4 regions of the Phycicoccus jejuensis genome follow, and region 3 is predicted to be linked to each of the others. Evidence: predicted binding sites of a transcription regulator. Region 3 holds the regulator's gene; each other region holds the start of a gene.

Region 1 (7,018 bases), 1.6 Mb from region 3:
ACCTTGACGAGCGCGAACCAGAACTCGAACTCGCCGTAGTTGCCGACCGACACGAGGTTGGTCCCGGTGAGCAGGATGGTCACGAGCAGCGCCCAGATCCACTGGTCGAGGCCAACCATCCGGCTGAGGATGTCCGCCGCCGCCGTCGCCTCGACGGGGATGACGAGCACCCAGAACCACCAGTAGAGCCACCCGACCGAGAAGCCCGCCCAGCGGCCGAGCGCGCGCTGGGAGTAGACCGAGAACGAGCCGGTGTCGGGGTTGGCCGTCGCCATCTCGCCGAGCATCCGCATGACGAGGACGACGAGGCTGCCGGCGAGGGCGTACGAGACGAGCACGGCGGGGCCGGCCTGCTCGATCGCGTTGGCGGAGCCGACGAACAGGCCGGCGCCGATCACCCCCGCGATCGAGATCATCGTGATGTGGCGGGGCTTGAGACTCGTCCCGAGCTGGCTCTGGCCGCTCTGCGAGGTCTGGTCGGGCGTGGTCACCCGGACGTTCCTACCGCACGCGGGGGTGGCCCGCGCGCCGGAGGATCCGGGCTTCTCTCAGGTCGTCGACGGGGCCGGCTCGGCGACGGCAGCGGCGAGCCGATCGGCCAGGGCGGCGACGGCCGCCCGCAGCTCCGGACCGGCGACGACCGTGAACGGCACCTGCAGCTGGGCGAGGTCGCTCGCGTACCCCGGCAGGTTGCTCGTCGTGCCGACCAGCCGCGTCCGGCCGGGGCCGTCGGCCTCCAGCCGCCCGAGCGTGCGCGGCACGTGGTCGAGACGCTCCGGGGGAAGGTCGATGACGACCTCGGTCGCGTGCTCCCATCCCGCGCCGAGGTGCTCCTCGAGGGAGGCGACGGGATCGAGGTCGTCCGGCACGCGAAAGGTGCTGTCCAGCAGGTCGACCCGATGGACGCGGTCGACCCGGTAGGTCCGCACCGACGCCGAGCGCAGCGACCGGCAGAGCAGGTACCACCGCCCGTGCCGCACGACGACGGCCCACGGCTCGACGTCGGTCGTGAACTCGCGGCCGTTCTCGGAGCGGTAGTGCACGGTGACGCACCGGGTCTCGCTGCGCGCCCGCACGAGCGCGACGGTGGTCGCCGGGTCGGGCCGCGCGGCGCCGCGGTCGGGGGCCGCGGCGGTGGTGCGCCGCACGACGTCGGCCTGGTCGGCGACGTGCTGCGGCATCGCCCGCAGGAGCTTCGCCACCGCCACCCCCACCGGATCGGTCGGGTCGGCCGCGGCGTGGTGGCCGTCGAGCACGGCCATGACGAGCCCGAGCGCCTCGGCGCTGCTGAAGACCAGCGGCGGCAGCCGCGTGCCCCGGCCGAGCCGGTAGCCACCGGCCGGCCCGCGCGTCGACTCCACCGGCACCTCGGCGTCGCGCAGGATGCCCACGTAGCGCCGGACCGCCCTCGCGGACACCCCGAGTCGCTCGGCGAGCCGCTCGGCGGTGATGCCCGGCTCGTCCTGGATCGCCTCCATCGTGATGAGGGCGCGGGCGGCCGGGCTGGTGTCGGGGCGCACGCCGCCATCCTCAACCGGACGCCGACCGTCCGCAACCGCCCCTACGGTGCTGCGCATGACCGAGATGCTGCTCCTCCACCATATCCAGGGCCTGACCCCCGGGGTCGTCGACCTCGCCGACCGCTTCCGCGCCGCCGGGCACACCGTGCACACACCGGACCTGTTCGAGGGGCGCACCTTCGCGTCGATCGACGAGGGCGCGGCGTACGTCGGGTCGGTCGGCTTCGCGGAGATGCGGGCCCGGGGCGTCGCCGCCGCCGACGGGCTCGGTGACGGGTTCGTCGTCGCCGGCATCTCGCTCGGCGTCATGGCGGCCCAGCAGGTGGCGCAGAACACCCCCGGGGCCGCGGGAGCCCTGCTGTTCGAGGCGTTCGCCGACCTGTCGAACTTCGGCACGTGGCCCGACGGGCTCCCGGTGCAGGTGCACGGCATGGCCGAGGACCCCTTCTTCGGCGCCGAGGGGGACGTCGACGCCGCACGCGAGTTCGTCGAGGGTCGTTCCGCCGCAGAGCTCTTCGTCTACCCCGGCGACGTCCACCTGTTCGTCGACAGCTCCCTGCCGTCGTACGACGCGGACGCCACCGCGCTCGTCGTCGAGCGCTCGCTGGCGATGCTCGAGCGCCTGCCGTGAGCCGTACCCCGCCGCCGTGGGAGCCGCCGCTCGCCGGCTCCGAGGCCGACCAGCTCCTCGGGTCACTGGACCGGATGCGCGCCACGTTCCGGTACAAGGCGGACGGCCTCGACGCCGACGGGCTGCGCGCGACCATCCCCACGTCCACCCTCAGCCTCGGGGCGCTGCTCAAGCACCTCGCAACGGTCGAGGACTTCTCCTCGACCCGACGCCTCTCCGGCGCACCGATGCCCGACGTCTGGGACGACAACGGCTGGGACGACGAGGACGACTGGGAGATGACCTCCGCCGCGTCCGACCCGCCGGAGGTGCTGTACGCGCTGTACGACGGTGCCGTGGAGCGCAACCGGGCCCTGGTGCGCGAGGCCGTCGAGGCTCGGGGGCTCGACGGCGCCGCGCACGCGGCGGACGAGGAGGGCCGGCACGCGAGCATCCGGCGGCTGTTGTTCGACCTCCTCGAGGAGTACGGACGGCACACCGGCCACGCCGACCTGCTCCGCGAGGCGGTGGACGGCCGGGTCGGTGAGGACCCGCCGGAGGACTGGCGTCCACCGGGTGGGGGCGCACCGTCCTGAGCCCTCGCCCGGAGAGGGATCAGCATGGTGGTGGTGTGGCGAATGAGGTTGCCGTGCAACCAATTCAGCCCCTCTGGGCTCTTGTCAATCGGACGTGCGTTCGATAGGATCGGACCACCGAGGGGAGGGGGGAGCACATGGGCACCGACCGCAGGTCCGACGACCTCCTCGACGTGGTGCGCCGGGCGCGCTCGGCCCTCTCCACCGGGCGTTCGCACGGCACGCGGGTCGGGACCCGTGAGGCGCTGACGGCGACCCTCGGCGAGCTCCGGGCCCTCGTCGACGAGGCGACGGCACTGCAGGACGAGGTCCTCGTCGGCCTCGTGGCGCTCGAGCCCGAGCGGGCCGAGGACGGCACCGTCCGCGAGGTCCGGAAGGCCCCTGGGCACGTGGGGCTCGACGCCCCGGCCATCGTCTCCGGCGTCCTGTGCCTCTCGGCCATCGCCGCCGAGCAGCGGGTCCGGGACGCCGTGCGACGGGCCGCCGACGGCCCCGAGGGCACGCCGACGGAGACCGGGCTCGGCGGCCTGCACGAGGCGATGGGTCAGGGCCGCCTCGACGCGTCCCGCGCGCACGTCGTCGCCGCCGAGCTCGAGGAGTGTCCGGCGGACGTCCGCCGGACGGTCGTGGCGTCCCTCGACGAGTGGTTCGAGCGGGAGGACGCCACCCGGCTGCGTCGCCGCGTCCGCCGCCTGGTCGCGACGATCGACCCCGACCTCCTGCGGCAGCGCGCCGAGCGTGCCCGCTCCGCGACGGGTCTGCGCCGCTGGGTCGACGAGCCGGGGGTCGACACGTGGCTGGGGACCTTCCCCAGCGAGGAGGCGCGCGGGGCGTGGGCGGCGATCGACGCGCTCGCGCAGCGCTACGTCGACGACGGGACGTGCGCGCGCATCGACCGGGCCCGGGCCCGCGCGCTCACCGACCTCGTGCTCCGGCAGGCCACCGTCAGCACCACCGTCGTCGAGCACGACGCCCACCCGGTCACCGGCGCCCTCCTCGACGCCGGCGACGCGCTGGCGATCACCGCCTACCGGCCGGGTGCGGCCCTCGCGGCCCTGGTCCGGGCACGGGACGGGCACTGCCGCTTCCCCGGGTGCTCCGTCGCGGCCCGGTGGTGCGACCTCGACCACGTCGTGCCCTGGCCCGCCGGCCCGACCAGCGCCCTCAACCTCGTCTGCCTCTGCCGCCGCCACCACCGCACCAAGCAGCGGCCCGGATGGCGCACGCGGCTGGACCCGGACGGCACCTACACCGTCACCGACCCCACCGGGCGGGTCCGCACGACCGACCCGCCCGACCACCTCCGGGACCGGCCGCCGCGGGACCTCCCGGCCCCCGACGACCTCGCCGCCCCACCGGGCGAACCCCGGCTGACCGTTCCGGACGGTCCGCACAGCGACGTCGAGCACGCGCTCGAGTCGCGCCTCGGCGGCGACCGCTGGGGACGAGCGCCCTGTCGGGTCGAGGTCCACCGCCCGAGCCGACGGTTCACCGTCGCACCGACCGGCGACCACCCGCCTCGGCGACCTCCGACCCGGTGGCCCGACACCCCTCCCTTCTGACCCTCAGGAGCGGGGCGCCCCCACCGCGCGCCGCCACGCGGTGAACGACTGCACCGGCACGCTGCGCGGCCGCACGAGCCACGGGTAGGGATGGACCTCCACGGGTTCCACCTCGGCAGCGCGCCGGGCGAACCCGGGCACGGGCGCGTGGGTGACCGCGAGCCGCCGCCCGGCCAGCTCCTCCGCGACGACCCCGAGCCGCACCTCGAGCGGACGCCGCGTCGCGAGGTCGCCGAGCGCCTCGGCGAGGAACACGAGGCGCTTCCCCGAGAGCCGTAGCCCGGCCAGCAGCGGCTCGTCGAGGACGAACACCGCCGGGCGCTCCTCGTCGGCGGCGAGGGCGGGGTCGGCGTCGCCGAGGGACTCCGCGGTCAGCCAGACCTCGTCCGCCCCACCCCCCTCGACCTCGGCCGGGCCCGCCGGGACGGGCGCCCGACCGAGCGGCGGACCGTCCGCCGCTGGGCCGACGCCGTCCTCGGGCCAGCCCTGGACGGGGCAGCGATCCGCGAGCGAGCACCCGCGGCACAGGGACGGCGCCCGCTTCTCGACCTGCCAGCGGCTGAACCCGTACGGACGCCCGGACCCCGTGCCGACCGTCCACTGCCACCCGAGCCGGTTCGCGGCCCGCGAGCCGTCGAGCAGGTGGGCGAAGAAGACGTCCTCGCCGACCCGCCAGTCCGCGCCGGCCCGCACCGCCCACTGGGAGGCGAGCCACATCCGGGTCTGGTTGACCAGCCAGCCGTCCTCGACGAGCTCGCCCGTCGTCGCGGCCATGCACGCCATCTCGTCGGGCCACGGGGTCGGCCAGCGGTCCGCCGTCCGCGGCTGCTCGCGCCGCAGCGGTCGGCCGAGCGCCCGGCCGACCCGGGCGTAAAGGTGACGGGCGTACTCCTGCCAGAGCAGCTCGTCGCGGTACTTGGCCCGGTCGCGGGCCGGGGCGTCGGCGACCGCGTCCCACGCCTCGCGCAGCGTCACGAGGTTGTACCGGATGTACGGGGACATCCGGCTCGCCCCGCGCCGCTCGACCGGGAGGACGGTGCTGCGGCGCGACGCGTACCCGCTGACGTCGAGCGTCGCGAGCGCGGTGTCGGCGGCGCTCTGCCCCCCGACGTGCCCGCCCCGCCGCGTGCCGTCGGCGCCCTCGCGCACGAGGTGGCCGAGGTGCTCGCGCACCCACGCGACGGGGTCGTCACCGCCGGGTGGCGGCGGGGTGGGGAGGCGCATGCTCCGTTCTACCCCGCCGCCGATGCGGAACCGCTGTGGCTCAGCACTTCTCCCAGTAGCCCGTCGAGGTCTGCCTGAGCGTCGACGTGTAGTACGTGTTGTAGAGGCCGAGGTTCTGGTTCGAGCCCGTCGCGTAGGCGTAGCCGCCGGACTGGTAGGCGGCGCACACCGAGGTGTCGATGAAGGACGCACCGGCCGTGCCGCACTGCGCGGTGCCCGTCCCGGGGTCGACGGCCGTGCCGTGCGTCATCCCCTGGACGCGGGTGACCCGCACCCGCCCCGCGTAGTCCTCGTGGGTGACACCCGAGGCGACGGTGCCGGTGCTCGTCGGGGTCTGCGACAGGCCGGCGACGTTCGTGAACTGGTCGCGCAGCTCGCCGGCGTTCATCGGGGCCACGGTCGTGTCGGACGTCCCCTGCCAGATCGAGACGAGCGGCCGCTTGCCCGTGTACCCCGAGGACGCGGCGCGGACGAGATCGCCCCACGCGGCCGGCGTCTGGTCGACACCGGGGTTCATGCACGAGAACGCGTCGAGCGTGCTGCTCGCGCAGCGGTAGGGGAGGCCGGCGTTGATGGACCCGCCCCGTAGGTGTCGGGGTAGGTCGCGAGCATGACGGCGGTCATCGCCGCGCCGGCGGAGAGGCCGGTGACGTAGACCCGCGAGGAGTCCAGGCCGTAGGAGGACACCGCGTAGTCGGTCATCTGCTTGATGCTCAGCGCCTCACCCTGCCCGCGCGCCGTGTCGGACGCCTGGAACCAGTTGAAGCAGGAGCTCGAGTTGTTGCTGCTGCTCTGCTGCGCGAGCACGAGGGCGAACCCGTGGCGGTCGGCCATCTCGCGCCACCCGGAGTTCGCGAAGTACGTCGACGCGTTCTGGGTGCAGCCGTGCAGCTCGACGACCAGCGGTGCGCCGGAGGGCAGCCCGTCGGGTCGGTAGCTGTACATCGCCAGTGCGCCGGGGTTGCTGCCGAACCCGGTCACCTGCGTGAGCCCGGCGGCCCGCGCGGGTGGCGAGGTCGTCACGACGAGGCCGACGGCCCCGAGGACGACGAGCGCCACGAGGAGGACCAGGCTGCGCCCGAGGGCGGTCGCGCGGGCGGCGGACGGTGTGGACGTCATCGGTCTGCCTCCGTTTCCCGGCGGCTCCGTCGACGCCGGACCGGGACACCGTGCCACCCGCACTGCGCTGCCACGGTGGCGTGCGACCCCAGGACGAGCGGTCGCCCCTGGGCCCGTGCGACATGGTGCGCGACGACACCGTCGCGCCCCGTCTCAGCCGGACGTCGCCGGGGACCCGATCCGCTCGCCCATCCGCACGGACGCCCCGAGCGTCAGCGGCTCGACGACTCCGGCCCCCCGGGAGCACACGAGGACGACGGTGGACCCGAACTCGAAGTGCCCGAGCGGGTCTCCGGCCGCGAGGTGGTGCGGCTCGTCGTAGTCGTACCGCTGCACCTCGCGCCGGTGGGCGTTGGTGTGCAGCCGCTCGTCGAAGGCGAGGCGCGT
Region 2 (7,018 bases), 210 kb from region 3:
GCTGGCCGACGCGGCGACGGTGCCCGACCTCGACCGGTACGGCGGCGGCGGCGAGGTCGAGGCGCTGGAACACGAGGTGGCGCAGCTGTTGGGCACCGAGTCGGCGGTGTTCATGCCCAGCGGGGTCATGGCGCAGCAGGCCGCGATGCGCTCCTGGGCCGAGCGGTCGTCCACCGACGCGGTGGCCGTGCACGGGCTCTCGCACCTCGTGGTGCACGAGCTGGACGCCCTGTCCGAGATGCACCACCTGCGGGTGCAGCACCTGACCGACGAGCCACGTCCCGCGACGGTTGCGGACCTCGACCGGCTGGCCGGGCCGCTGGCCGCGGTGAGCCTCGAGCTCCCCCTCCGGGATGCCGGTTACCTGCTGCCCTCGTGGGAGGAGCTGGTCGCCTTCACCGACCGGGCGCGCGAGCGGGGCGTGCCGGTCCACCTCGACGGGGCCCGGCTGTGGGAGAGCCAACCCTTCTACGACCGCCCGCTCGCGGAGATCGCCGCCCTGTTCGACTCCGTGTACGTCTCGTTCTACAAGGGCCTCGGTGGGGTCGCCGGCGCCGCGTTGGCCGGCTCCCAGGACCTGGTCGCGCAGGCCCGACGCTGGCGGGCCAGGCACGGGGGGACGCTGTTCTCGATGCTGCCCTACGCCGTCGGCGCGCGTGACGGGCTGCGCCGCCGGCTGCCCCGGATGGCGGTGTACGCCACCCGTGCCCGGGAGCTCGCCGCGGGCCTGGGCTCGGTCGACGGTGTGCGGGTCCACCCCGACCCGCCGCACACCAACGCGTTCCGGGTCTTCGTGGACGCCCCGCTCGAGGCGCTGGAGGAGGCGACCCTGCGCGTCATGGAGACCGACCACGTCGCGCTGGCGAGCCGGTGGCGCCCGGCCGAGGTGCCTGGCTGGGCGATGACCGAGCTCACCGTGGGCGACGCGACCCTCGACTGGGACGTCGAGGACCAGCTGGCCGCGATGAGGAGCCTAGTCAGCGCCGCGCGTCGAGGTGCTCGCGCAGGATCCTCATGACGAACCGGTGGTCCTCGAGCTGCGGCAGCCCGGAGACGCCCATCCACCCGATGACACCGGCTCCCCGGACGTGCAGCGGGACGGCGCCGCCGGCAGCGGCGAACCGTGCCGAGGGCAGCGCGAACTTCTCTGCGAGAGTAGTCCCTTGGTCCTTGCACAGTCGGGCGACGTACAGCGAGGAGCGTTCGAACCGCATCACCACGCGCCCCTTGCGGCGCAGCCACTCGTTGTTGTCGCGCGTCGACCCGGGGAGCGCGCAGTGGAACAGCTGGCGCTCTCCTCGCCAGACCCCGACCGCGATCGGCAGCCCCTGCTCCAGACCCGCCTCCACGGACCGGCGGCCGAGGGCGTAGGCGGTCTGCTCGGTGAGCTCGGGCAGGACGACCTCGTCCTCCGCCCGCGCGATGTCCTCCGTCGTCGGCCACTGGTCCACAGCGCCATCATGGGGCACCTGTCAACCGATCCGTGCGCCGGTCGGGTCCCGGGTCAGGCGACGTCCATCGCCTGGCCGCCGGTGATGCGGATCAGCTCGTCGTAGGTCGTCGCGAAGACGGCGTGGCTGTGGCCGGCGGCCGCCCAGACGCGGTCGTAGCGCCCGAGGGTGACGTCGACGACCGTCTGCAGCCGCTGCGGGTGCCCGACGGGCGCGACACCGCCGATGGCCATCCCGGTGTGCTCGCGGACGAAGTCGGGGTCGGCCCGCTCGAGCGCGTCGACCTCGAGGAGGCTCCCGACCTTCGCGGTGTCGACGCGGTGCCCGCCCGAGGCGAGGACGAGCAGGGGCGTGCGAGAGCCGTCGGCGCCGACGGCGACGAAGACGAGGCTGTTGGCGATCTCGGCGGGGGAGACCCCGAGCGCGTCCGCGGCGGCCTGCGCGGTGCGGACCGCCCCGGGCAGCTGGCGCAGCTCGGGGCGGACGTGGTGCAGGGCGAGGGTCTCAAGGACCCCGGCGACGCGCCGGTGGGCCGTGAGGTCGCGCTCCGGAGGGGGTGCGGCGGCCACGTCGGCGGGGTCGGTCGACATGACCGCAGCGTAGTGACGCGGGGCCCCGTGCGGGAGGTGTGCGGGGAGGTGTCGCGGCGCCCCGGACGAGCCGGTCCGGGTCCTCGGAACCGCTTGACGGGATGTCGGGACGGGGGTCTACAGTGGTCATCAGGTCGAACACGCGTTCGAACATCCCCCACCGGTCCACCGGCCCCGCGAGGTCGCCGGGCGATCGGTCCTGCCCGTCCGGAGGTGCCTCATGGTGCGTCGTCACGACGACCCGCTCGAGGTGGCGGGGGCCGACCCGGCTCCGCGCTCCTTCGTCTGGCGGGGGCGGCGCTACACCGTGTGCGCCGTCCTCGACGCCTGGCAGGAGCGGCGCGCCTGGTGGCGCGAGGTGGGGGAGGACGGTGCGGCCACCGCGACCGAGCGGCGGGTGTGGCGGGTCGAGGCCCGCCCGCCGTCCGGTCCGGTCGGGGTCTTCGACCTCGGCCGTGACGACGACCACTGGCTCCTCCTGCGGGCCCACGACTGAGACGGACGAGACCGATGCCCCACGCCGCCACCACCCTCGACCTCCTCGAGCGCTCCCGCGCCTCCCTCGCCGACGCCTGCGTCGCGGGCCGGGCCTCCACCCGCTACCTCGCGGCCTCGCTCGCCGCGCTGCGCGCCGCCGCCGCGCTCGTCGCCTCCCGGCCGGCGCCCGAGGCCCCCGGCGCCGGGCCGCACGACGTCTGGGCGCTCGTCGCCCGCACCGCGCCCGAGCTCACCGAGTGGGCCGAGCGCTTCGCCGCGGTGACCGGGCACCGGGTCGGGGTCGAGACCGGCCTGGTCCGGGTCACCGCCCGCGAGGCCGACGACCTCCTGCGCGACGCCGAGGTCCTCCTCGACCTCGTCGCGGCCCGCCTCGGGGTCCCCGTCGCCCCCGCCGCCCGCCGGCTCGCGCCCGTCCGCTCCGCCTGAGGCCCGCCGTGCCCACCGCCGACGGGTTCGCCCACCTCCACGTCGCCTCCGGCTACTCGATGCGCTACGGCGCCTCGCAGCCCGAGGACCTCGTCGCCCGCGCCGTCGACCTCGGCCAGGGCGCGCTCGCGCTGACCGACCGCGACGGCCTCTACGGCGCGGTCCGCTTCGCGCAGGCGTGCGGCGCGGCGGGTGTCGACCCCGTCCTCGGGGTCGACCTCGCCGTCGAGGACCTCCTGCCCGCCCCGCCCGTGCGGCGGGCACGCACACCGGTGCGCGGCGGCGCGATCGTCGACCCGCGCCGGCCCCGGGTCACCGTCCTCGGTCGGGGCGGCGGCGGGGGAGCGGCCGCGGGCGCCGGCTGGGCCTCCCTCTGCCGGCTCGTCACCGAGACCCACCTGCGCGGCGAGCGCGGTATCCCGGTCACCACCCCGGCCCTCCTCGCCCGGTGGACCGCCCCGGCCGGCGACGACGCCGCGGCCCCCGCGCGCCTCGTCGTCCTTCTCGGCCCCGACTCCGACGTCGGGCGCGCCGTCCTCGCCGGGCAGCGCGAGCACGCCCGCGACCTCCTCGCCCGCTGGCGCGCGCTCCTGCCGCGCGACGGCCTCGCCGTCGAGGTCGTCCTCCACGGCGGCCCCGAGGGCACCCCCGGCTGCCGGTCGCACACCGGCCGGATGCTCGCCCTCGCCGACGCCGCCGGCGTGACGGCCGTCCTCAGCGCCGCCGTCCGGCACGCCGAGCCGGGGCAGGTGCGCACCGTCGACGTCCTCGACGCCGCGCGCCGGCTCGTCGTCCTCGACTCCCGCCACCTCGACCGGGTCACCGACGCCGGCCACCTCGCGAGCACCGCCGACATGCACGCCCGGGCCCTCACCGTCACGGGCGGCGACACCGCCCGCGCGCAGCGCCTCCTCGCGATGACCGCGCGGGTGGCCGCCGAGTGCGTCCAGCACGCCCGCGACGACCTCGGCATCGGCGCGGTCCACCTGCCCGAGCCCGAGATCCTCGGCATCGAGCCCGGCACCGACCCGATGGACGTCCTCGCGCAGCGCTGCCGCGCGGCGGTCGGCCGGCGCTACCCGGACGCCACCGACACCGAGCGGCAGGTCGTCCTCGACCGCCTCGACGCCGAGCTCACCGTCGTCCGCTCGCTCGGCTACCCGACGTACTTCCTCACCGTCGCCGAGGTCACCGACCTCATCCGGGCCCGCGGCGTGCGGGTCGCGGCCCGCGGCTCGGGCGCCGGCAGCCTCGTCAACCACCTCCTCGGCATCAGCGGGGTCGACCCGATCCGCCACCGGCTGCTCATGGAGCGGTTCTGCTCCCCGCTGCGCGCCGAGCTGCCGGACATCGACGTCGACGTCGAGTCCGCCCGCCGCACCGAGATCTACGAGGCCGTCCTCGAGCGCTTCGGCGGCGAGCGCGTCACGTGCGTCTCGATGATGGACACCTACAAGGTCCGCCACGCCGTCCGCGACGTCGGGGCCGCGCTCGGGATGCCCCCGCTCGAGATCGACGAGATCGCCAAGGCCTTCCCGCACGTGCGCGCCAAGGACGCCCGGCATGCCATCGCCGACCTGCCCGAGCTGCGCAGCCGCGGCCTGGACTCCCCGCGGATGGCGCAGTTCTTCGACCTCGTCGAGTCCCTCGACGGCCTGCCCCGCCACATCGTCCTGCACCCGTGCGGCGTCGTCCTGTCCAACGCCGGGATGCTCGACCGCACGCCCGTCGAGGCGTCCTGGCTCGGCTTCCCGATGAGCCAGCTCGACAAGGACGACGTCGAGACCCTCGGCTTCCTCAAGCTCGACGTCCTCGGCATCCGGATGCAGTCCTCGATGGCGCACGCCGTCGCCGAGGTCGAGCGGGTCACCGGCGAGCGCATCGACCTCGACGACGAGGCGCAGGTGCCGCTCGACGACCCCGACACCTTCGAGCTGATCCGCACGACCCGCACCCTCGGGATGTTCCAGATCGAGAGCCCCGGCCAGCGCGAGCTCGTCGGCAAGCTCGGCCCGACCGCCTTCGACGACCTCATCGTCGACATCTCGCTCTTCCGGCCCGGCCCGGTCAAGTCCGACATGATCACGCCGTTCCTCGAGTCCCGGCACGGCTGGCGCGAGACGCGCTTCCTCCACCCGAGCCTGGTCCCCGCGCTCGCGGAGACCGAGGGCGTCGTCGTCTTCCACGAGCAGGTGCTCCTCATCGTCGCCGAGACGACCGGGGTGAGCCTGGCCCAGGCCGACGAGGTCCGCCGCTCGATGGGCACCCCGCACGGCCAGCAGGAGGTCGAGGCGTGGTGGCGCCCGGCGGCCGCGGCCCGCGGCTACGCGGCCGAGGACCGCGACCGGATCTGGGAGGTCCTCAAGTCCTTCGCGTCCTTCGGGTTCTGCAAGGCGCACGCCGCGGCCTTCGCGCTGCCGACCTACCACTCGGCGTGGCTGAAGACCCACCACCCGGCGGCCTTCCTCTCCGGCATCCTCACGCACGACCCGGGGATGTACCCCAAGCGGCTGCTCCTCGACGACGCCCGCTCCTTCGGCATCCCCGTGCTCGGCCTCGACGTCAACGCCTCGCGCGAGGTCTACCGGATCGAGCCGGTCGAGGAGGTCGCCCCGGACCCGCGCCCGGGGTGGAAGCAGGACCCCCAGCCCTACGGCATCCGGCTCTCGCTCGCCGACGTCAAGGGCATCAGCGAGGCCGAGGTCGCCCGCGTCGTCGCCGGCCAGCCCTACGCCGACCTCGGCGACTTCTGGGCCCGCGCCCGGGTCAGCCGCCCGGTCGTCGAGCGGCTCGTCCTCGCCGGCGCCTTCGACTCCCTCCACGGCACGACGGCCGACGGCGGGCTCGGGCGGCGCGGCCGGGTCACCCGCCGCGACCTGCTCCTCCACGTCGCCGAGCTCGACCGCTGGGACCGGGGGAGCGGGCGCTCCCGTGGGACGCGCGCCGCCCGGCGGGCGCTGCCGACCTCCGCGGCGGCCGAGGTCGAGGCGGGCGGGGTCGACGTCCGTCTCCGCGCGGCCGCGCAGAGCCGGGCCGCCCGTGAGGTCGTGCCCGCCGCGGAGCAGCCGACCCAGCTGACCCTCGACCTCGGCGACCGCCCGCGCCTCGTCGCCGGGGCCGGGCTGCCCGAGATGACCGGGGCCGAGCGGGTCCGGGCCGAGCTCGACGTGCTCGGCCTCGACGTCTCGAGCCACGTCGTCAGCTTCTACGAGCCGCTGCTCGAGGCCCTCGGGGTCACCCGCAGCCGCGACCTCGTCGGCTCCCGGAGCCGCTCGGAGGTCTGGGTCGCCGGGGTCAAGGTCGCGACCCAGACCCCGCCGGTGCGCTCCGGACGGCGGGTGGTCTTCCTCACCCTCGACGACGGCACCGGCCCCTCGGACTGCACCTTCTTCGAGGACGTCCAGGGCCCGTACTCCGGCGTCGTCTTCCACTCGTGGCTGCTCCTCGTCCGCGGTGTGCTGCGCCGCACCGGCGACCGCGGCGTCTCCATCCGCGCCACCGGTGCGTGGGAGCTCGCGGCGCTCTGGGACGCCTGGCAGCTCGGGGGGCTCGAGGCCGTGCGGGCCGCCGTCGCGGCGGGGGAGGCCGAGGCGGTCGCCCGCGCCGAGGCCGCCGAGCACGCCGCCCGCGAGGCCGCCGAGCGCTCCGGACGCCGGGTCCTCGTCCACGCCTCCGGCTTCCGCCAGTCGCCGTACGCCGACATCAAGCCGGCGGGCGCCGACCCCCGCGCCGGCCGTGGGGCCCCGGTCCTCGACCACCCGGGCGGGATGCCGCGACCGGTCCCGGGCACGCCCCCGGGGCGGGTCGTCCCGGCCGCGGCGGCCGCGACCCCGGCGCTGCCGCCGCGCAAGCTGTGGCACGCGAGCCCCGGCAGCTCGGGACACTAGGGTGGGCACCGCACCAGCGCCCCACCGTCCCGGAGGAGACCCACCGTGTCCGACGACCGCGGCCGGCGGCCCGGCCCCGCGAGCGGGTCGCGGACGACGGCGGTCCAGCGCGTCCTCGACGCCCACGCCGAGCAGCGCCGCACCGCGCTCGGCCGGCCGCTGCGGG
Region 3 (7,018 bases):
GGCCTGGTAGACGGAGGCGAAGCGCAGGTAGGCGACCTCGTCGAGCTCGCGCAGCGGCTCGAGGACGGCCAGGCCGACCTCGTGCGCGTCGATCTCGGCCGAGCCCGCACTGCGGATCGACTCCTCCACCTTCTGGGCGAGGATGGCGAGGTCGTCCTCGGTGACCGGGCGGCCCTGGCAGGCCTTGCGGACACCGACGAGGACCTTCGCCCGGCTGAACGGCTCGGTGGCGCCGGAGCGCTTGACGACGCTCAGGCTGGCGGTCTCGACGGTGGTGAACCGGCGGCCGCACTCCGGGCACTGGCGGCGGCGGCGGATGGCCGCGCCGTCGTCGGTCGTGCGGGAGTCCATGACCCGGGAGTCGGTGTGCCGGCAGAACGGACAGTGCATGACGGCGGGCCTCCCCCTGTGGACGGAACGGTGGACTCTCGTGTGAACAACCTGTGGAGAACTGGCATTTCGTGTGCACAAGATGTGGACGAACTACAGCGGTGTAACCACTAGATGTTGTGGCTCATCGTGCCATCCGTGTGACCCGCGACGCAACAGGGGGAGCTCGAAGATCGGCCGTTCGGCTGTTTGCGCAGGTCAGCGGGGGTGCGGACCCCTCCGCGACGACGGTCCACGGCGTGTCGCACCACCACCAGTGGGACGGATGTGACGCCTGAGGCACCAGATCTGGGGGTCACTCCCCCGGCGCAGCGCCCTGGTGGACCAGCGCCGCGATGACGGCACCGTGCCAGTCGCTCGGCCCCGCGCTCCCCCGCGCGCCGGCCCCGCAGCCGCACTCCCAGTGCCACCGGCCACGGGCGTCGCACCCGACGACCGGGTGGTGGCTGCGGCGGGCGGTCCGCCGACGGAAGGTGCTCATGGCCCTCAGGAGACCCCGGCGCGCGCGGTGATACGGGCATCGTCCGTTCGGCCAGGTCTGCACCGCCGAACACCCGGGGCGCGCCGACTTTGCCAATCCTTGACCAAATCCTGATGCGACTCTGGTGAATGTCAGGGAGAAGTCGGGGGCAACGCGTCTGGGAGGACACGTGATGGGTTACACCATGGAAGGCCCTCTGGGCCGCTACACCGAGGGCGCGACCTCGCGTCGCGAGCCGGGCCACGGCCCGGCCTCGCCGCTGCTCGACCTCCTCCTCGTCGGCGTCGCGGCGCTCGGGCGTCGCACCCAGGCCGCGCACGACGACGAGGACCATCGGCTGCGCCGGCACTGACCCCCGGAGCTCACCCGCGCGGGTGCAGGAGGCCCGCCAGCTCCTCGACGCCGTCGACGAGCCGCGGCCCCGGCCGCGCCCACAGCCCGTCCGCGTCGACCGCGTGGACGACGACGCCGTCGGGCAGCACCCGGGCGGCGACGAGCACGTCGGCCTGGCGCTGCGCCCCCTCGCGGTCGTAGCCGCACGGCGCGACGACGACGACCTCCGGCCTGGATGCGGCGAGGTCCTCCCACCCGATGGCGACCGACCGCTCCCCCGCCGCCCCGAGGACGCACTCGCCGCCGGCCAGCTGCACCATCTCGGGGATCCAGTGCCCCGGCGCGAACGGCGGGTCGGTCCACTCGAGCACCGCGACGCGCGGCCGCCGGCGCCCCGCGACGTGAGTACGCACGGCGTCGAGGCGCTGCCGCAGGCTCGCAACGAGGGCCGCTGCCTCCGTCTCGCGGCCGACGGCCGCCCCCACCGCGCCGACGGAGGCGAGGACCTCCTCGAGCGTGTGCGGGTCGACGGTGAGGACCGCGGCGCGGCAGCCGAGGTGGCGCAGCGCGGCGTCGACGGTCGAGACGTCGATCTCGCCCGGGGCCAGGCCCTCGGGCAGCGCGGAGGTGGAGACCACCCGGCGCGTGCGCGCCTCCGGCGGGAAGTCGCACTCGAAGGTCACGCCGACGACGTCGTCCCCCGCCCCGAGGGCGAAGAGGATCTCGGTGGCCGAGGGGATGAGGCTGACGATGCGCACGCCCCGACCCTACGGAGGTGGTGGCGCGGTGTCGGTGCGCGGTGCTTGGCTGCGGCATGACCACCTGGGAGACCCACCCCGTCACGCCCGACCGCTTCGAGGACTTCGCGGACGTCGTCAACCCCAACCGGCGTGCGACGCACTGCTGGTGCCTCTCGCACCGGCTCCGGCAGCGCGAGATCGACGAGCTCGGCGACGGCAGCCGCGAGCAGGCCGCCCGACGCCTCTGCGAGCGTGCGGTGCCGCCGGGGGTCGTCACCTACCGCGACAGCGTCCCGGTCGGGTGGTGCAACATCGGAGCGCGCAGCGACATCCCGCGGCTCGTGCACTCGACGAGGATCCACCCGGTCGACGACGTCCCGGTGTGGAGCATCGTCTGCGTCGTCGTCCGCGGCGGCCACCGGCGCCAGGGGGTGACGGCGCACCTCATCGAGGGCGCCGTGGCCTGGGCGGCCGAGCAGGGGGCGCCGGCGGTCGAGGCCCACCCGGTCGACCCCGGCGAGCGGCGGCTGGACCTGACGATGGCGTTCGTCGGGACCCGGGCGATGTTCGAGCGGGCCGGCTTCGAGGAGGTCGGTGTCACCGACGCCACCGCGAGCGGGATGCCGCGCCTGGTCATGCGGCGGACCCTGGCCTGACCCTCGGCCCGTCAGCGCCGGGGACGGCCGATCCCCCCACCCGGACCCGGTCGGGGGTCGGAGTGGGGGGACCTGCGGTGCCCCGGCGACGTGAGGGCCGCGGCCTCCCTGCAGACGACAGCCAGCGCCGCCCGCTCCGTCGTCGCGTCGGTGGAGAGCCAGCGACGACGAGGGGGTGCGACCCGGGGACCCTCTGTGTATCCCCGGGCCGCACGTCTCATTCCCCGGGGCTCTGGCTGTGGTGCACGAGTGCCGCCGTGTAGGCACCGTGCCAGCCGCCCGAGGTGGCGGACCCGCGCGCTCCGCAGCCGCACGACCAGAGCCACCGGCCCTGGCCGCCGCACTGGACGACCGGGTGGTGGGTGGGGCGGTAGGAGCCGCGACGACGTGTCCGCATGCCTTGAAGTCTGTTCGTGCACAAGGGGGTCGCGCAGCGTCGGAGCGTGCCCGCGGGCCGATGGGACCCGGAGGTCCGACAGGTCGGGGGATGCCCCCTCCCCCGTTCGGCCGAGCGTGGCGCGCTTGACAGGGGTGCGCGGCCGGCACCGGCCGGACACAGCACGGAGGGCGCCGTCTCCTCTGCACGGGAGACGACGCCCTCCGGCGTCCGAGTCGGGTCGAGGGACTCGGGGATCGTGGCGCGCCGGACCGGGCGCCCCCGGCGGCGGCTCAGCCCGCAGGGACGACCAGCTGCTGACCGGCGCGGATCTGCGCGGTGCTCAGCCCGTTGGCGAGCTGGATGGCGACGATGCCGTCGCTGATGGACATCGAGGGCAGCTCACGGGACGCGATCTCGGACAGCGTCTGGCCGGGCGACACCGAGACGGTGTGGGCCGGCTCGACGGCGCCCGCGCCCCCGAGGCCGCGCAGGCCGAGGGCTGCCGCCAGCGCGAGGGTGGCGAGCACGAGCAGCACGAGGCGGCCGCGGCGGGTGATCCGCAGCGCCGGCTGTGCGGCGCGGGCCGCACGCCCTCCGGTGGCGCCGCCCTCGAGAACGACGAGCCGCGGGCGGCGCGCCGGCACGGGGCGGGTGTGGCCGAGGTCGGTGGGGTCCCAGGCGATCGCGCTCATCATGTCCTCCATCCCGGCGGCCGGGGCCACCGTCGAACCGGTGTTCGATAGAACGTCTGTACGAGTTATAGCACGCACGTTCGAGGCGGACAAGACACGCGTCGAACACATGTTTGAGTTCGAGGCCCGTCGCTCGTAGGATGTCCGCATGCAGATCAGACTGCATGTCACCACCGACAGACCGTCTGACCTGCGAAAACACCGGTCAGGCCCCCCGTCGGCACGGGGCGGCCGCAGCGAAGGGGTCGAGATGGCACGTCCGAGGAACGCCGACATCCACGAGATGCCCGACCGCGGCGACGGCGGGGACCTCACCCACCGCCAGCGCAAGATCCTCGAGGTCATCCGCAACGCCGTCGACCGGCACGGCTACCCGCCGAGCATGCGCGAGATCGGCGAGGCCGTCGGGCTCACCTCCCCCAGCTCGGTCGCCCACCAGCTCTCGGCGCTCGAGCGCAAGGGCTTCCTGCGCCGCGACCCCAACCGGCCGCGCGCCATCGAGGTCGTCTCCCCCGACCGTCAGGGCTCCGGCTACCGCCGCCCCGAGGCCGACGAGGTCGTCGACGTCACCGGCGAGGGCGACGAGCGCCCCGAGGCCTCCTACGTCCCGGTCCTCGGCCGGATCGCCGCCGGCGTCCCGATCACCGCCGAGGAGGTCGTCGAGGACGTCTTCCCGTTGCCCAAGCAGATCGTCGGCGAGGGCAGCCTCTTCCTGCTCAAGGTCGTCGGCGACTCGATGGTCGACGCGGCCATCTGCGACGGCGACTGGGTCGTCGTGCGCCAGCAGCCGACCGCCGAGAACGGCGACATCGTCGCGGCGATGCTCGACAACGAGGCGACGGTCAAGACCTTCAAGCGGCGCGACGGCAAGGTCTGGCTCATGCCGCACAACCCGGCCTTCGAGCCGATCGACGGCGACCACGCGACGATCCTCGGCAAGGTCACCGCGGTCCTGCGCCGCGTCTGAGGCCGGCCGGCGTCAGTCCTCGACCTCGGCGATGTGGACGACCGCGTCGCCGGAGTTGACCAGCGGCGCCTCGGTGCGCCCGACGACGACGCCGGAGCGGTCGGCGTGCACCAGCCGCACCCGCTTGCCGAGCGAGTCGAAGAGGCCACCGAGGCGCGCCCCGCGCTCGACGCGCTCCCCCAGCGCGACCTCGAGGTGGAGCATGCCGGTGCCGCGCGCCCGGACCCATCCGCTGCGGAACGAGACCGCCGACGGCGCCGGCGGGTCCTCGGCGACCGGCTCGGTCATCCCGAGCGCGGCGAGCACGCGGCGCACGCCGAGCACGCCGGCGTCGACGGCCCAGCGGTCCATCCGCCACGCCTCGCCCGCCTCGTAGAGCAGGACGGTCGCGCCCCGCTCGCGGGCGGCGTACCGGAGCGAGCCGTCGCGCAGCTTCGCGTTGAGCATGACGGGGGCCGCGAAGGCCTCGGCGAGCGCGCGGGTGCGCGGGTCCTCGAGGTCGGCGCGGACCTGCGGCAGGTTGGTGCGCCGGTCCGAGCCGGTGTGCAGGTCGATGCCGACCTCGCACTTGTCGACGACCTCGGTCATGAACAGGTGCGCGATGCGCCCGGCGAGCGAGCCGCGCGGCGACCCCGGGAAGGAGCGGTTGAGGTCGCGGCGGTCGGGCAGGTATCGCTGCCCGGCCGAGAAGCCGAGGACGTTGACGATGGGGACGGCGATCAAGGTGCCGCAGAACGTCTTCGGGTCGAGGCCGGCGACGACCTGACGCACCACCTCGACCCCGACCGCCTCGTCGCCGTGGATGGCGGCGTCGACCCAGACGGTCGGTCCCTCCTCGCGCCCGTGGACGACCCGGACGGGCAGCTCGACGTCGGCGCCGGTGACCAGACGGGTGATCGGCAGCGACACCGACTGCGTGCGCCCGGCGCGCACGCGCACGTGGCCGATCTCGAAGGAGGGCCGAAGGGGGCGCCGGGCCATCAGGCCCTCCCCCGGTTGCGCCGGCGCATCGCGAGCGGCGGACGGCCGCCGAGGTAGGAGCGGCCGGGGTCGACGGCGAAGCCCTGGCGCAGCGCCTCGCGCCCGACGAGCATCCGGAAGCCCATCTCGTCGCGGCGCGCGAGGGTCATCTCGGCGGCGACCGTGCGGCCCATGAGGACGAGGTCCATCGCGACGACGAGCCGCTCCTCGGCGTGGCCCGAGGACGAGCGGACCTCGCGCACGTCGAGCACGGGGCACTCGCACTGGACGGCGTCGGCCTCCGAGCGCTGCCACGGCTGGATGCGGAAGCGGGCCCACCGCTCGCCGTCGCGCTCGAGGTCCTCGAGGTCGAAGGCGTGGATCGACGAGGACCGCGCGCCGGTGTCGAGCTTGGCCTTGACCCACGGCACACCGACCGCCGGGAGGCCGACCCACTCGCGCCAGCCCGCGAGGGTGTAGGAATGGCTGTCCGTCATCCGTCCTCTCCCGTCGGGAAACCATGAAGCTCGCGATCCTCTCCCGCGCGCCTCGCTCGTACAGTACGCAGCGCCTGCGCACCGCCGCCCAGGACCGTGGCCACCAGGTCAAGGTCCTCAACACCCTCCGCTTCGGCATCGACCTGTCCGGAGATGAGCCGGACCTCCAGTTCCGCGGCAAGCGGCTCTCGACGTACGACGCGATCCTGCCGCGGATCGGCAACTCCATCACCTACTTCGGCACCGCCGTCGTGCGGCAGTTCGAGCAGATGGACGTCTACACGCCCAACACCTCGTGGGGCATCGCGAACTCGCGGGACAAGCTGCGCGCCACCCAGATCCTGTCGCGGCACAACATCGGGATGCCGCCCACGACCTTCGTCCGCGACCGCGCCGACGTCATCCCCGCCATCGAGCGGGTCGGCGGTGCGCCGGTCGTCATCAAGCTGCTCGAGGGCACCCAGGGCATCGGGGTCATCCTCGCGCCGGAGATGAAGACCGCCGAGGCCATCATCGAGACGCTGCAGTCGACGAAGCAGAACGTCCTCATCCAGCGGTTCGTCAAGGAGAGCAAGGGCCGCGACATCCGCGCGCTCGTGGTCGGCGACCGCGTCGTCGCCGCGATGCGCCGGGTGGCCAAGGGCGACGAGTTCCGGTCCAACGTGCACCGCGGCGGGTCGGTCGAGCCGGTCGAGCTCGACCCCGACTTCGAGCGCGCCGCCGTCCGCTCCGCGCAGATCATGGGCCTGCGGGTCGCCGGTGTCGACATGCTCGAGAGCGACGAGGGGCCGCAGGTCATGGAGGTCAACTCCTCCCCCGGCCTCGAGGGGATCGAGACCGCGACCAAGCTCGACGTCGCGGGCGCGATCATCGACCACATCGACAACCAGGTCGCCTTCCCCGAGATCGACGTGCGCCAGCGC
Region 4 (7,018 bases), 650 kb from region 3:
CAAGACGCTCGCCGCGCAGCTGGCCAACGAGTTCCGAGAACTGTTGCCGCACAACGCCGTCGAGTACTTCGTCAGCTACTACGACTACTACCAGCCCGAGGCGTACGTCCCGCAGAGCGACACCTACATCGAGAAGGACTCCTCGATCAACGAGGAGGTCGAGCGGCTGCGGCACAGCGCCACGAACAGCCTGCTGACCCGCCGTGACGTCATCGTCGTGGCCTCCGTCTCGTGCATCTACGGCCTCGGCACGCCGCAGGAGTACGTCGACCGGATGGTCCCGCTGCGCGTCGGCGACGAGGTCAACCGCGACGACCTCCTGCGCAAGTTCGTCCACATGCAGTACACCCGCAACGACCTCGCCTTCACGCGCGGCACCTTCCGGGTCCGCGGCGACACCGTCGAGATCATCCCGGTCTACGAGGAGCACGCCGTCCGCATCGAGTTCTTCGGCGACGAGGTCGAGGCGCTCTACACGCTCAACCCGCTGACCGGCGAGGTCGTGCGCGAGGAGCAGGAGATGTACGTCTTCCCCGCCTCGCACTACGTCGCCGGCCCGGACCGGATGGAGCGGGCGATCGCCGGCATCGAGCGCGAGCTCGAGGACCAGCTGGCGAACTTCGAGCGGCAGGGGAAGCTGCTCGAGGCGCAGCGGCTGCGGATGCGCACGACGTACGACATCGAGATGATGCGCCAGATCGGGTCGTGTTCGGGGATCGAGAACTACTCGATGCACATCGACGGCCGCTCGCCGGGCTCGGCGCCCAACTGCCTCCTCGACTACTTCCCGGAGGACTTCCTCCTCGTCATCGACGAGTCGCACCAGACCGTCCCGCAGATCGGCGCGATGTACGAGGGCGACGCCTCGCGCAAGCGCACCCTCGTCGATCACGGCTTCCGCCTGCCGTCGGCGATGGACAACCGGCCGCTGAAGTGGGAGGAGTTCCTCGAGCGGATCGGCCAGACCGTCTACCTGTCGGCGACCCCGGGCGACTACGAGCTGGCCAAGAGCGACGGCTTCGTCGAGCAGGTCATCCGCCCGACCGGGCTGGTCGACCCCGAGGTGATCATGAAGCCGACCAAGGGCCAGATCGACGACCTGCTCCACGAGATCCGGCTGCGCACCGAGAAGAACGAGCGCGTCCTCGTCACGACCCTCACGAAGAAGATGGCCGAGGACCTCACCGACTACCTCCTCGACAAGGGAGTGCGAGTCCGGTACCTGCACAGCGACATCGACACGCTCCGCCGCGTCGAGCTGCTGCGCGAGCTGCGGATGGGGGAGTACGACGTCCTCGTCGGCATCAACCTCCTGCGCGAGGGTCTCGACCTGCCGGAGGTGTCGCTCGTCGCGATCCTCGACGCCGACAAGGAGGGCTTCCTCCGCTCGACCCGCAGCCTCATCCAGACGATCGGCCGCGCGGCGCGCAACGTGTCGGGCCAGGTGCACATGTACGCCGACAAGGTCACGCCCTCGATGCGCGACGCCGTCGAGGAGACGACGCGCCGGCGCGAGAAGCAGGTCGCCTACAACCTCGCGCACGGGGTCGACCCGCAGCCGCTGCGCAAGCGGATCGCCGACATCACCGACATGCTCCAGCGCGAGGACGCCGACACCCAGGAGCTCCTCGGCTCCGGGCGGGCGCGGTCGCGCGGTAAGGCCGACGGTGGTCGTGGCCGCGGCGCGGTGGCGGCCGACGCGGACGCCGCGATGGGCACGCAGCGCGGCAAGGACCTGCCGGCGAGCGAGCTGGCCGGCCTCATCCAGGAGCTCTCGACGCAGATGCACCAGGCCGCCGGCGACCTGCACTTCGAGCTCGCGGCGCGGCTGCGCGACGAGATCGGCGACCTCAAGAAGGAGCTGCGGCAGATGAGCGAGGCGACGCGCTAGCCCGGGCGACCGGCTCAGCCGGCGAGGTCGCGGCTGCGCTGCTGCACGCCCATCTCGCCGTAGGGGTAGTCGGTCGCCTCGAGGTCGCTCGCCGCGTCGAGCGCCGCGTTCTCCTCGGGCGTCAGCTCGACGTCGACGGAGCGGAGGTTGGCTCGGAGCTGCTCGGTGGTGCGTGCGCCGAGGATCGTCGCGGTGACGGCCGGGCGGTTGGTCACCCACGAGAGGGCGACCTCGGCCATCGAGACACCGCGCGCCTGGGCGACCTGCTCGACGGCCTCGATGATCCGCCACGTGCGGTCGGTGCCGCGGCGGTCGTAGGCCTCCATCCCGCGGTTCGGGTCGTCGCCGAGGCGGGTGTCGCCGGTGGGTCGCTGGTCCCGGGTGTACTTGCCCGACAGCCAGCCGCCGCCGAGCGGGCTCCAGGGGAGCAGTCCCATCCCGGCGTCGAGCACGGCGGGGACGATCTCCCACTCGATCTCGCGGACGATGAGGCTGTACTGCGGCTGGAGGGTCACCGGCGGGCGCACCCCGAGGGCGCGCGCGGTGTGGACGAGCTTGGTCAGCTCCCAACCGGTGAAGTTGGAGAGGCCGTAGTAGCGGATCTTGCCCGCCTGCACGAACCCGTCGAGGGTGCGCAGGGTCTCCTCCATCGGCGTGTGCTCGTCGGAGGCGTGCACCTGGTAGAGGTCGACGGAGTCGACGCCGAGCCGGTCGAGGGAGGCGTCGAGGGCGCGGGTCAGGTGCCGGGCCGAGAGGCCGCTGCTGTTGGGGCCCTCCTCGAGGGCGAAGCGGCCCTTGGTCGCGAGGACGACCCGGTCGGTGACGTCCGTCGGGCGGTCCTTGAGCCAGCGGCCGATGATCTCCTCGGACACCCCGCCGGAGTACACGTTCGCGGTGTCGACGAGCGTGCCGCCCGCCTCGAGGAAGACGTCGAGCTGCTCGTGCGAGCCGGTCTCGTCCGTCTCCGTCCCGAAGGTCATCGTGCCGAGGCAGAGCTCGGAGACCGCGGTTCCACTGTTGCCGAGTCGTCGGTAGCGCATGCGTTCGACCCTAGACCGGGGTCCGTCGCGGGACGGGCCCGCGATGCCGACCGACTCACACGTTCGTTCGGTTCCGGCGACAGGGCTCTCACGCAGGCCCTAGCCTCCGGGGGTGGCTGTGGTGGAGATCGGTGAGCCCGGTCGCGTCCGACGAGACCTTCCTCCGCTGTGCGTGAAGTCGGGTGTCCCGACGGAGGACTCGGTACGGCTGGCCGGCAGCGCGGCCCCGGGGAGGACCGGCGCGATGATCCTCTTCGGGATCCTCCCGTGGCTCTTCGCGTCGACGATGTCCGGTCGGCGGTACGAGGTGGAGCTGCCGTGGCGACGCGACCTCGTCCTGCGCTACCGGGGATGGCGCCGCGCCGGCTGGGTCCTCGTCGCCGCGGGACCGGTCATGGCGCTCGTGGGGGCTTCGGCCGGGGTCGAGCGGGCGGGGTTCCTCGTGTGGCTGTCGGTCCTCGGGCTCGCCACGGTCGTCGTCACCGAGTGGCGCCACGCGTCGGCGTCCGGTTGTCGCCGGAGGGCGTCCTCGTCGTGACGCGGGTGCACCCGGACTTCGCTCGGGCCTGCCGGCGCTGACCGCGCCGACGGTCAGCCCTCCGGGGGAGTCTCGGCCGAGAGGCCGCCGTACCACCGCACCACGCCGGCGGCGACGAGCAGGAGCACGCCCGAGACGAGCACCGCCCCCTCCCACGACATCCCGCCGAACCCGGCGAAGAACGCGACGAGCACGGCGCACAGACCGACGGCGGCCGCAGCGGCCGAGAACGAGGACCCCATGCGGTCACCCTAGGGGTGGTCGAGCGGGTTCGGGACGCGGTGCTGGGGTTCGGTGGTGCGGGTGGCGCCGTCGGGTCCGTGCCAGGTGACGGTGCCGTCCGGGTCGAGGTGGGGTCGCCACCGGCCTTGCTGCTTGAAGCGGTGGTGGCGTCGGCAGAGGTCCTCCAACCCGATGGGGGTGGTGTGGCCGACGGGCCAGGGACGCACGTGGTCGAGGTCGCAGCTAGCGGCCGGTCGGGTGCAGCCCCACATCCGGCACGTCCCGTCCCTCGTCTTGACGAACTCGCTGATCGCCGTCGGTGGCTTGTACGCGCCGGTGGTGAGGGAGGCCAGGGTGCCGGTGTCGGCCTCGAGCACGGCGCGGGCGACCTCGAACGGCAGGACCTTGAGGAGGTTGGCGAGGGTGGCGGGGTCGACCCAGCCCAGGCCGGGCAGCTGAGTCCCGGACACCGCGTACCCGGGCGACACGACCGCTTGGGTGTAGGTGAGGTCGCCGTCGAGCTCGGCCGGCTCCTCCAGCCACGACAGCGCTTCCCGGCTGGCCGCGTCGAGGTCCCCGTAGCGCGTCTCCAGTCCGGTCACCGCGTCGATGACCGTCTCGTCGTCGTCCCACTCCATCCGGAACCTCGTCCCGCACTGCTCCTCGGGTGCGGGCCGGTCGGTCACGACCGGCACCCCGAGGGTGACCTGGGCGCTGACCTTGACGTTGCGCAGCACGAGGTCGGCCAGCGCGTCCGCCCGCGACTCCGGCACCGACAGCGCGCCGTCGCTCTGTCGGTAGTCACCAGCCAGCTCCTCCACCGCCGCCCACATCGCGCTCGAGGTCGCCGTCGGCAGGGACGCGAACCACTCCGTCAGCCCGTCCTCACCCGGGCACACCTCCACCCGGCGCCCCTTGCGCGTCCGCGCCACGTGCGCGGCCACCTGGTCGGCCGCCACCCGCGTCGCGACCCGACGTGCCTCACCCGCGACCCGCGCCGGGTCCATCCCCGCCAATCGCGGCGCGAGATCGGCATCGACCCGCACGCACGCCGCCACGTCAAGCCCGGCGCACGCGTCGACCACCTTGTGCACGTTCACCACGGCCACCTCGCCCGCGACGAGCAGCTCGCGCACCCGCGGGAACCGCTCACCCAGCGCAGCACCCAACGCCGCCTTCCGGCCCGCCACCCCCTCGGTCAACCCCGTCGCAAGCGACATCCGCGTCGAGGCCATCGCGTCGACGAACCCCACCGGGTGCACCCGCTCCCACGACCCCGAGCGCACCGTCGTCTCCACTCGAGCACCCCACGCGCCAGCCACCGCCGTGGCCCCCTCGGCCGCGTTCACGACACCCTGCAGCTCCCCCGCCAGCGCGAAGGCCTCCTCCGAGGACAGCGAGTGACCACCCTCGACCAGCTCACGACCCAGCCGCGCGCACTCCTCGCGCAGCGACGCGATGCGGCGGGAGAGGGTCTCGGTGTCCATGCCTCAGTGTACCGAACATCTGTTCGACGGACAAGTGTTGAGACGCCCCTGTGGACAACGAAAGTGCCTGCACCCCAGACCTGTTCGAGCGCCAACCGTCACCGGCCGGCACGCATCACCCGGTGTTCTGCAGCCCCGCCGCGAGCCCGTTGACGGTCAGCAGGAGCGGCCGGTGCCACTGCGACCCCTCGTCCTCGCCGGTCGCCCGCAGCTCGCCGAGCCCGCGCAGCAGCAGGTGGCTGAGCATGTCGACGAACGGCCGCCGCAGCCCGACGGCGGTGTACAGGTGCGGCTTCCGCTCGAGCATCTCGTCCTGCCCCAGCAGCTCGAGCACCATCCGCCGGGTGAGCGCGAGCTCGTCGAGCACCTGGGTCGCGAGCTCGGGCCGCCCACCGAGGGCGAGGAACGCGGCCGCCAGGTCGTCGTCGGTCTTCGCCAGGCTCATCTCGGCGACGTCGACGAGCGCCGCGAACACCGGCCACTCGCGGTAGGCCTGCCGGGCCTCGTCGAGGTCGCCGAGCGCGGCGAGGCCGCTGCCGAGCCCGTACCAGCCGGGCAGGTTGACCCGCGTCATCGACCACGCGAACACCCACGGGATGGCGCGCAGGTCGTCGAGGCTGCGTCCCGACTCCGAGCCGCTGCGCCGCGAGGGACGTGACCCGAGCCGCAAGTCGGCCAGGAGGTCGAGCGGGCTCGACATCGCGAAGAAGTCCGCAAAGCCCGGCTGCTCCACCAGCGAGCGGAACGCCGTCCGGCTCGCCTCTGCCACAGCGGAACCCACGGCGTCGAACCGCCCGGCCGCCTCGTCGCGCGCGGCGACGTGCTCCGGCGCGTCGGTCAGCAGCACGGCCGATGCGACCCGCTCGAGGTGCTGCTCGGCGATGCGGACGTCGGCGTACCGGGCGAAGATCACCTCGCCCTGCTCGGTCACCTTGAACCGCCCGTCGACCGACCCCGTCGGCTGCGCCGCGATGGCCCGGTGCAGCGGACCGCCCCCACGGCCGAGGGACCCACCACGACCGTGGAAGAGCGTCAGCTCCACCCCGTGCCGCCGGGCCCACGCGACGAGCCCGACCTGCGCGCGGTGCAGCGCGAGGGTGGCCGCCGCCGGACCCACGTCCTTGGCCGAGTCGGAGTAGCCGAGCATCACCTCGACCTGCCGGTCGACGCCCTCGAGCCACGTCGCCGTCGACGGCAGGGCCACCCACTCCTCGAGCGTGTGGTCGGCGGCGTCGAGGTCGGCGCCGGTCTCGAAGAGCGGCACGACGTCGAGCGCCAACGGGCGCGTCCCCACCGCGAGCCGGGCCAGCGCCCGCACCGCGACGAGGTCGGCGGCGGACTGGCTGAACGAGACGACGTACCGGCCGCAGCTGCGCCGGCCCCACCGCTGCTGGAGCCAGGCCATGACGCGCAGGGTGTCGAGCACCTCGCGGGTCCGGTCGCCGGGAGCCCCGACGAGCTCGGGCCAGCCGTCGACCGCGAGCCGGTCCAGCAGCGCGGGGTCGGTCGCCGCGACCTCGGGGTCGGCCGGCCGGGCGTCGTCCGGCAGGAGCCCGAGCGCCTCGACGAGGGCCGCCCGGTGGACGGCCGAGTGCTGCCGCACCTCGAGCTCGGCGAGGTGGAACCCGAACGTCTGCACCATCCAGACGACGTCCTGCAGCTCGCCGTGGGCCGTGCGCGCGTCACCGGCGGCGACGAGCGAGTCCTGGACGAGGGCGAGGTCGGCCAGCGCCTCCTCGGGCGAGCCGTACGCGACGCCGGCCCGCTCGTCACGGGTCGCCGCCAGCCGGGCCGCGACGACGAGCAGCTTCTGGCGGTGCGGCTCGTTGGGGGAGTCCTT

What was found. The regulator LexA, encoded in region 3, represses DNA repair genes until DNA is damaged. The targets are predictions, from matches to a motif close to TCGAACANNTGTTCGA.
Region 1: the regulator LexA is predicted to act here: its motif matches at 2,815-2,830, upstream of LG324_RS02010 (HNH endonuclease signature motif containing protein).
Region 2: the regulator LexA is predicted to act here: its motif matches at 2,176-2,191, upstream of LG324_RS13505 (DUF6504 family protein).
Region 4: the regulator LexA is predicted to act here: its motif matches at 5,190-5,205, upstream of LG324_RS11395 (DUF222 domain-containing protein).

Annotation. Positions count from the first base shown of each region.
Region 1 covers NZ_CP085209.1:447,863-454,880, reverse strand. Annotated here, with positions in the region: gene LG324_RS02030 (amino acid permease) at 1-491, opposite strand, end outside; gene LG324_RS02025 (YafY family protein) at 549-1,520, opposite strand; gene LG324_RS02020 (dienelactone hydrolase family protein) at 1,576-2,151, shown strand; gene LG324_RS02015 (DUF664 domain-containing protein) at 2,148-2,726, shown strand; gene LG324_RS02010 (HNH endonuclease signature motif containing protein) at 2,864-4,288, shown strand; gene LG324_RS02005 (FAD-binding domain-containing protein) at 4,292-5,512, opposite strand; gene LG324_RS02000 (hypothetical protein) at 5,553-6,029, opposite strand; gene LG324_RS01995 (alpha/beta hydrolase family esterase) at 6,026-6,631, opposite strand; gene asd (archaetidylserine decarboxylase) at 6,785-7,018, opposite strand, start outside.
Region 2 covers NZ_CP085209.1:2,841,616-2,848,633, reverse strand. Annotated here, with positions in the region: gene LG324_RS13520 (threonine aldolase family protein) at 1-1,018, shown strand, start outside; gene LG324_RS13515 (heme-degrading domain-containing protein) at 978-1,451, opposite strand; gene LG324_RS13510 (YbaK/EbsC family protein) at 1,505-2,041, opposite strand; gene LG324_RS13505 (DUF6504 family protein) at 2,262-2,537, shown strand; gene LG324_RS13500 (SAV_6107 family HEPN domain-containing protein) at 2,552-2,965, shown strand; gene LG324_RS13495 (DNA polymerase III subunit alpha) at 3,025-6,852, shown strand; gene LG324_RS13490 (bifunctional 2-polyprenyl-6-hydroxyphenol methylase/3-demethylubiquinol 3-O-methyltransferase UbiG) at 6,898-7,018, shown strand, end outside.
Region 3 covers NZ_CP085209.1:3,052,357-3,059,374, forward strand. Annotated here, with positions in the region: gene nrdR (transcriptional regulator NrdR) at 1-390, opposite strand, end outside; gene LG324_RS14435 (hypothetical protein) at 686-871, opposite strand; gene LG324_RS14440 (hypothetical protein) at 1,056-1,223, shown strand; gene LG324_RS14445 (ABC transporter substrate-binding protein) at 1,234-1,962, opposite strand; gene LG324_RS14450 (GNAT family N-acetyltransferase) at 2,019-2,600, shown strand; gene LG324_RS14455 (hypothetical protein) at 2,818-2,997, opposite strand; gene LG324_RS14460 (LysM peptidoglycan-binding domain-containing protein) at 3,270-3,671, opposite strand; gene lexA (transcriptional repressor LexA) at 3,922-4,638, shown strand; gene LG324_RS14470 (succinylglutamate desuccinylase/aspartoacylase family protein) at 4,651-5,619, opposite strand; gene LG324_RS14475 (ATP-dependent zinc protease) at 5,619-6,095, opposite strand; gene LG324_RS14480 (RimK family alpha-L-glutamate ligase) at 6,119-7,018, shown strand, end outside.
Region 4 covers NZ_CP085209.1:2,403,264-2,410,281, forward strand. Annotated here, with positions in the region: gene uvrB (excinuclease ABC subunit UvrB) at 1-1,891, shown strand, start outside; gene LG324_RS11380 (aldo/keto reductase) at 1,906-2,931, opposite strand; gene LG324_RS11385 (hypothetical protein) at 3,176-3,469, shown strand; gene LG324_RS11390 (hypothetical protein) at 3,523-3,711, opposite strand; gene LG324_RS11395 (DUF222 domain-containing protein) at 3,721-5,178, opposite strand; gene LG324_RS11400 (phosphoenolpyruvate carboxylase) at 5,294-7,018, opposite strand, start outside.